Regions from separate parts of the Streptomyces sp. PSU-S4-23 genome, predicted to be linked through region 1. Evidence: riboswitches for the same ligand, from Rfam matches in the RefSeq annotation. Region 1 holds a riboswitch; each other region holds the start of a gene.
The links. A riboswitch is a leader RNA that binds a small molecule or an ion and turns the genes downstream of it on or off. The one in region 1 is predicted to bind cyclic di-AMP.

Region 1 (2,255 bases):
TGTGCGCGCCCTGTACGCACTGGTGGACCGTTTGCGCGCGGCGCACCCCACGGTCGCCTTCGAGTCCTGCTCGGGCGGCGGCGGACGCGTGGACCTCGGGGTCATGAGCCGTACGGACCAGGTGTGGACCTCCGACAACACCGACCCGCTCGACCGGCTCGCCATCCAGCACGGCTTCAGCCAGATCCATCCGGCCCGGGTCATGGCCGCCTGGGTCACCGACAGCCCGAACACACAGCTCAACGGGCGTGTAAGCGCGCTGCGCTTCCGGTTCGTGAGTGCCATGGCCGGGGTGCTCGGTGTCGGCGGCGACCTCATGAAGTGGAGTGAGGCGGAGCTGGCCGAGGCCCGGGACTGGGTCGGTCTCTACAAGGAGATCCGCCCCGTGGTCCAGCGCGGCGAGCTGTACCGGCTGCGCCCCCCGGCGGGCGGGCTGAGTGCGGTCCAGTACGTGCTCGACGAGCGGGCGGTCGTTCTCGCCTGGCTCCAGGCGCAGCACTACGGTGAGCCGGTCGCTCCGCTGCGGTTGCGCGGACTCGACCCGGCAGCCAGGTATGAATGCCGCGAAACGGGCGAAGTGCATCGGGGTGCGGTGCTGCTGCACCACGGACTGCGGACCGCCCTGCAGGGCGACTTCGATGCGACGGTTATCCGGCTGCGTCGTATCTGAGAGTGTTGTCCGAATTGATGCCTTCATTCCAACTCCGCCTGGAATAAGGCCAGTAAAATCGCGACACGTGAGCAGCGTCATATTTGTGACGGTCCGTTGTCGCCATGTTCACGTAATTGTGGCTTCTTTTCTGGGCGATTGAGAATGTCTTCGCATCTCGTATCGACACAGGGTCACCGGTAATTTCCGCAAGGATCAAGAGAAATGGGCGCATGGGGGAAACCGAATGTTGTCCCCATGCGTCCGGGTCGCTTACGTTCCCCTCGATCCGGGTGGAACGCCGAATCCTGCCGCCGCCCGGTGCCCGCACTCTCACCCTTGCCCGGCAGGAGCGGGGGACCCACAGGCAAGACGCCCTGTTCCGGTCTCCGGAACGGCTAGGGGTAAAGCCGCGCACCGTCGCGGCCGGACATCTCCAGTCCGCACCCGACAGCTCACCTCGCAGGCGCCGGAGAGGAATTCGACATGCCTGCAAAAGGTAAGCACCGCCGTCCCAAGCCCCGTCGCCTCATGCGCTCCATGGCCGTCGTAGGAACCGGCGGCGCCGCGCTCGCACTGCCGCTGCTGGGCGCGACCGACGCGCATGCCGCCGCCCCCGCGGTATCCGTCTCCGCGGCTCCGGTCGCCGTCGAGAAGGCCGCCGTGAAGGTCGCCGCCGTCAGCACCTACACGGTGAAGCCCGGCGACTGCCTGTCGCGGATCGCCGCGGACCAGCACGTCACCGGTGGCTGGAAGAAGCTCTACCAGGACAACCGCGCGGTCATCGGCTCCGACCCGTCGCTGATCCACCCCGGCCAGAAGCTGACGCTCGGCGGCACCGCCGCCGCGGCCGCTCCCTCCGCCGCGACGTCCCAGACCTCCGCGGCCACGAAGACGACGGCACCCAAGGCCGCGACCGCCGCCACCGGCTACAGCCTGCCGGTCCAGGGCGTCGCCATCGGCACCAGGTACCGCGTCGCGGGCAGCATGTGGTCGAGCGGCTACCACACCGGCATCGACTTCGCCATCCCGACCGGCACCAGCCTCAAGGCCGTGGGCGCCGGCACCGTCGCCTCCGCGGGCTGGGGCGGCGCGTACGGCAACCAGGTCGTCGTCAGGCTCGCCGACGGCTACTACGCGCAGTACGCCCACCTGTCGAAGCTGTCCGTCTCCGCCGGCCAGACCGTGACCGGCGGTCAGCAGGTGGGCCTCTCCGGCGCCACCGGCAACGTCACCGGACCGCACCTGCACTTCGAGATCCGCACCACCCCGAACTACGGCTCGGACGTGGACCCGGTCGCCTACCTGCGCTCGCACGGCGTGTCCATCGGCTGACCCGCACGGCCCGCCGGACCTCCGAAGGCCGGACCCCCGAAGGCCGGACCCCCTCGTTCCCGGGGTCCGGCCTTCAGCCGTGCACCCGGTGCGCAGGACGGCCCTCCGCCCGGCGTCCCGCCCGACAGCCCTGCCCAGGGAATTGTTCCCGACGCGCCCGCCCACGCCCCGTGGTCCTCCTCACCGCCCGTCAACCCTTTCCTACGGTCGCGTAGCTCACATCGGAAGGTGAATCATGGGCCGACGTGGCAGACGATTCGAAGAATGACAA
Region 2 (2,255 bases), 3.3 Mb from region 1:
ACCGTCGCGACCGTCGCCGCCCTCGCCGTCCTCCTCAACGTGCTCGTCCGCCGCAACGACAGACGCCTCGCCTCCGCCCGCGAGATCGCCGAGGCCGCCCAGCGCGCCGTGCTGCCCGAGCCCGCCGCGCGGATCGGCGGGCTCGACATCGCGGCCCGGTACGAGGCGGCGCAGGCCGACGCCTTCATCGGCGGGGACCTGTACGCCGTGCAGGACTCCCCGCACGGGGTACGGCTGGTCGTCGGGGACGTGCGCGGAAAGGGCATGGGGGCCGTGGCCGCCGTCGCCGTCGTCATCGGCGCCTTCCGGGAGGCCGCCGAGCAGGAGTGCACGCTGGAGGCCGTGGCCCAGCGCCTGGAGCGGGCGCTGTCGCGCGAGGGCGTCCGGCGCGGCGGACCGGACGCCCTCGAGGGGTTCACCACCGCCGTCCTCGCGGAGATCCCGCACGGCCGTGACACCGTCCGCGTCGTCAACCGCGGCCACCCGGCCCCGCTGCTGCTGCTCCCGGACGGCACGGTGCGCGAGATCGAGCCCGACGAGCCGGCGCTGCCGCTCGGCATCGGCGACCTCGGCAGCCGGCCGGACCGTGCCGAGGAATGGGACTTCCCGCCCGGGGCGACGCTGCTGTGCTGCACCGACGGCGTCTTCGAGGCGCGTGATGCGCGCGGCGGGTTCTACGATCCCGTCGGCTGTCTCGCCGGCCGCGTCCGCACCGGCCCGGGCGCCCTGCTGACCGCCGTCACCGAGGACGTCGCCCGCCACACCGGCGGCCGCGCCACGGACGACATCGCCCTGCTGGCCGTGCACCGGCCCGACCGGCCCTCAGCGTCGTCACGCCATGTGAACGGATGACGCCCCTGCGCATAACAACTGATGCACCGTCAATAACGGTGGGGCCCCCGAGGCGTGGCCAAGTCGCCCCATTTAGCCCGTTCCTGGCATGAAAGTCCAGGTCAAAAGCATCAGAGATCTGATGGAACGGCTTGGAATCCGGGCCCCGCGTCTATTAACGTTCGATAACGCAGCGCGGTCGTCCCAGCCGTCACAAGAGGCGGCTCCGTGCGCGTGTGCCGAATCCCGCAAGGGAGCCGGGGAACCACCACCTTGGGGTGAATCGGGCGGAAGCCGCCGTGGCAGCACGGCCGGTGACGCCCGTAGGAGACCTTCCTGCTCCGAACCCGTCAGCTAACCCGGTAGGCCAGTAGGAAGGAAGGAGTGCGCCCACGTGGCGTCCAACGGGCCTGCCCAGAGCACCTCGTTCGCTCCGAACGGCACTCAGACGTTCGGCTTCGCACCCCGTACCGACGAGGGCCCCTGGGAGGAGTGGAACCCCACCGAGGAGTCCCTCCGCCCCGTACGCGGCCGGCATCGCGTCACCAAGCAGCGCGGGGGCGGGCTCGCGCGCAGCTCCACGGTTCTGGGCGTCGGTGTGATGGCCGCCGTCGGCGCGGGCGGCATGGCCACCGCGCAGACCGGCAAGCCCCCGGTGTCGATATCCATGCCGGACCTGTCCTCGGTCGCGGACTCGGCCAAGGCACTCCTCGGCGAGGACTCCGGCGCCCCCAAGGGCTCCGCCACCGCCCTCAGCTCCGCCGGCCTGACCACCGCCGACGCCGCCGCGGGCAGCGCGGACGCGGGCGAGGCACTGCGCGCCCGGATCCTGCAGCAGGCCGAGTCCCAGCAGGACCGGATCGACAGCGCGGCCGCACAGGCCGCCGAGGACGCCGCCGCGAAGAAGGCCGCCGAGGCCGCCGTCAAGGCGCAGGACGCCGCGGAGGCCAAGGCCGCGGCCGAGAAGCAGCAGGCGATCGAGGAGGCCAAGAAGAAGGCCGAGGCCGCGCGACTGGCCGAGCTCGCCAAGCAGTACGCGCTGCCGACCTCCTCGTACACCCTGACCTCCCGCTTCGGCGACGCCGGTTCCATGTGGTCCTCCGGCTACCACACCGGACTCGACTTCGCCGCGCCGACGGGCACGCTCATCAAGGCGGTCCACAGCGGCACCATCACCGAGGCGGGCTGGGCCGGTTCCTACGGGTACCGCACCATCCTCACCCTCGACGACGGCACCGAGCTGTGGTTCTGCCACCAGTCCTCGATCAGCGTCAGCGCGGGGCAGAAGGTGGCCACCGGCGACGTCATCGGCCGCGTGGGCGCGACCGGCAACGTGACCGGGCCGCACCTGCACCTGGAGGTGCACCCCGGCGGCGGCGACGCCATCGACCCGCTGGCGTGGCTGCGCAGCAAGGGCCTCAACC
Region 3 (2,255 bases), 1.4 Mb from region 1:
GGGCTGGCCGGCGCCTCCACCGTGTACATCCAGGCGATCTTGTGCCGCAGCTGGGCGAGCGTCGACGTCAGCGCCGGGCTCCCGCATGCCTGTGCGAGCGTCTCGTGGAACCAGCCGCCCAGCGAGCGCAGATCGTCGCTACTGCCCTTCCTGGCCCGCTCCTGCCCCAGCCTGACCAGGCCCCGCAACACCTTCAGATGGGCCTCGGTGCGCCGCTGGGCGGCCCGCGCGGCCCCGAGCGGCTCCAGCAGCATCCGCATCTCCAGGAGGTCGGCGGCCTCCCGCTCGCTGGGTTCCGCCACGCACGCGCCGGCGTGCCTGCGGGTGACGACGAAGCCCTCGGCCTCCAGCGTGCGCAGGGCCTCGCGCACGGGGACGCGCGAGACACCGTAGCGACGTGCGAGGAGTTCCTCGGTGAGCCGGCTGCCCCGCTCGTAGACACCCGCGACGATGTCATCACGGATCGCCGTGCATACCGAGTGTGCCGGAATACGCATGTCCGACCTCCGCCTTAATCCCCGTGAAACGTCGCCGATTGACGCCTGTTCAACCGACTCTATTGCAGCGGGCCGGAATTTCCGACGGCGGGCCGGAATCCATGGATATTTTTTGGACAGCCGCCCTTGGAAACGACGATGACCCCGGCTCGCCGGCCGGGGTCATCGGGCACCCGCGCCCCGTTTCGGGGCGCGCGGTCAGACGTTCACACCGTGCGCCCGGAGGTAGGCGACGGGGTTGATGTCCGAGCCGTACTCCGGGCTCGTACGGGCCTCGAAGTGCAGATGCGGCCCGGTCACGTTGCCGGTGGCCCCGGAGAGGGCTATCTGCCGGCCGGGGGTGACCCGCTGGCCCACGGAGACGCCGATGGACGACAGATGGCCGTACTGCGTGTAGGTGCCGTCGTTCATCCTGATGACGATCTGATTGCCGTACGCACCGCCCCAGCCCGCCTCGACGACGGTACCGGCGCCGACCGCGTGCACGGGCGTGCCCGTGGCGGCGTGGAAGTCGATGCCGGTGTGGGTGCCGGAGGACCACAGGGAGCCGCCGGTGCGGTAACCGGTGGAGACGTACGAGCCGTAGACCGGCGCCACGTACGCGGTCAGGCGCCTGCGCTCGGCCTCACGGGCGGCGCGCTCCTTGGCCGCGCGCTCCTTGGCGGCCGTCTCCGCGGCCCTCCTGCGCGCGGCCTCCTCGGCCTTCTTGTGCTCGGCGGCCTGCTTCTGGGCGGCGGCCTGGGCGCCGATCTTCTCGGCGACCGAGTCGCCGAGCGTGACGGCCTGCATCAGTCCGGTCTGCTCGACCGGGTTGCCGGCCGCGAGGGCGGGGGCGGACAGGGTGCCGATGACACCGGTGGTGGTGAGCGCCGCGACGCCCATGGCGTTCGTGGTCGTGCGCTTCACGCGGCTCGGACGGCGGTGCTTCCCGGTGGCGCAGGTGAACGCCATGAAGTGACTGGTCCTTTCCTTCCCTCTCGCCTACCGGGTTAGCTGACGGGTTCGGAGCAGGAAGGTCTCCTACGGGCAGGGCCCGATTCACCCCAGGGACTGCGGTGGGTCCCCGGCTCCCCTGGCTCGCGCCGTACGGGGACTCGGCGATGACTGTCCGGTGCCGCGGACGCGGCCTACTGCCTGACGGACAGCCGGACAGACGCTAAGCGGGCCCCGATTCCCGCGACAAACCGAGCAGGGGATTTGTAGCGCATCCCACAGGGCAGAAGGGCAGCCTCCATGGCAATGCGGACAAATCCCCGACGGCAGGGCCCCGGTGACCGTGTGGTCACCGGGACCCCTCGGACGCCGCTGCCGTGCGCGCGTGTCCCCTCGGACGCCGCTGCCGTGCGCGGGTGTCCCCTCATGGCTGCACGCGCGCGTGCCCGCCGTGCTACTCGGCCGCCACGACGCTCACTTCACCGATGCCGAGCGCCCTGACCGGCTCCGCGATCTTCGCCGCGTCGCCCACCAGGACGGTCACCAGACGGTCCACCGGGAAGGCGCTCACGACCGCGGCCGTGGCCTCCACCGTGCCCGTGGCGGCGAGCGCCTGATACAGCGCCGCCTGGTAGTCGTCGGGAAGGTGCTGCTCGACCTGGTCGGCGAGCGTGCTCGCGACGGCGGCCGCGGTCTCGAACTTGAGCGGCGCCACCCCCACCAGGTTCTGCACGGCGACATCGCGCTCGGCGTCCGTCAGCCCCTCGGCGGCGAGGGTGCGCAGCACCTTCCACAGGTCGTCGAGCGCCGGGCCGGTGTTGGGCG

Region 2: another riboswitch for cyclic di-AMP. It lies ahead of ACZ79I_RS21390 (M23 family metallopeptidase); the one in region 1 lies ahead of ACZ79I_RS36075 (M23 family metallopeptidase).
Region 3: another riboswitch for cyclic di-AMP. It lies ahead of ACZ79I_RS29935 (M23 family metallopeptidase); the one in region 1 lies ahead of ACZ79I_RS36075 (M23 family metallopeptidase).

The regions. Positions count from the first base shown of each region.
Region 1 is NZ_JBVMUU010000002.1:7,980,821-7,983,075, forward strand. Features, by position in the region: gene ACZ79I_RS36070 (alpha-galactosidase) at 1-670, shown strand, start outside; cyclic di-AMP (ydaO/yuaA leader) riboswitch at 974-1,131, shown strand; gene ACZ79I_RS36075 (M23 family metallopeptidase) at 1,136-1,984, shown strand.
Region 2 is NZ_JBVMUU010000002.1:4,653,050-4,655,304, forward strand. Features, by position in the region: gene ACZ79I_RS21385 (PP2C family protein-serine/threonine phosphatase) at 1-852, shown strand, start outside; cyclic di-AMP (ydaO/yuaA leader) riboswitch at 1,059-1,215, shown strand; gene ACZ79I_RS21390 (M23 family metallopeptidase) at 1,226-2,255, shown strand, end outside.
Region 3 is NZ_JBVMUU010000002.1:6,572,401-6,574,655, reverse strand. Features, by position in the region: gene ACZ79I_RS29940 (GntR family transcriptional regulator) at 1-497, opposite strand, end outside; gene ACZ79I_RS29935 (M23 family metallopeptidase) at 696-1,448, opposite strand; cyclic di-AMP (ydaO/yuaA leader) riboswitch at 1,461-1,607, opposite strand; gene ACZ79I_RS29930 (M16 family metallopeptidase) at 1,885-2,255, opposite strand, start outside.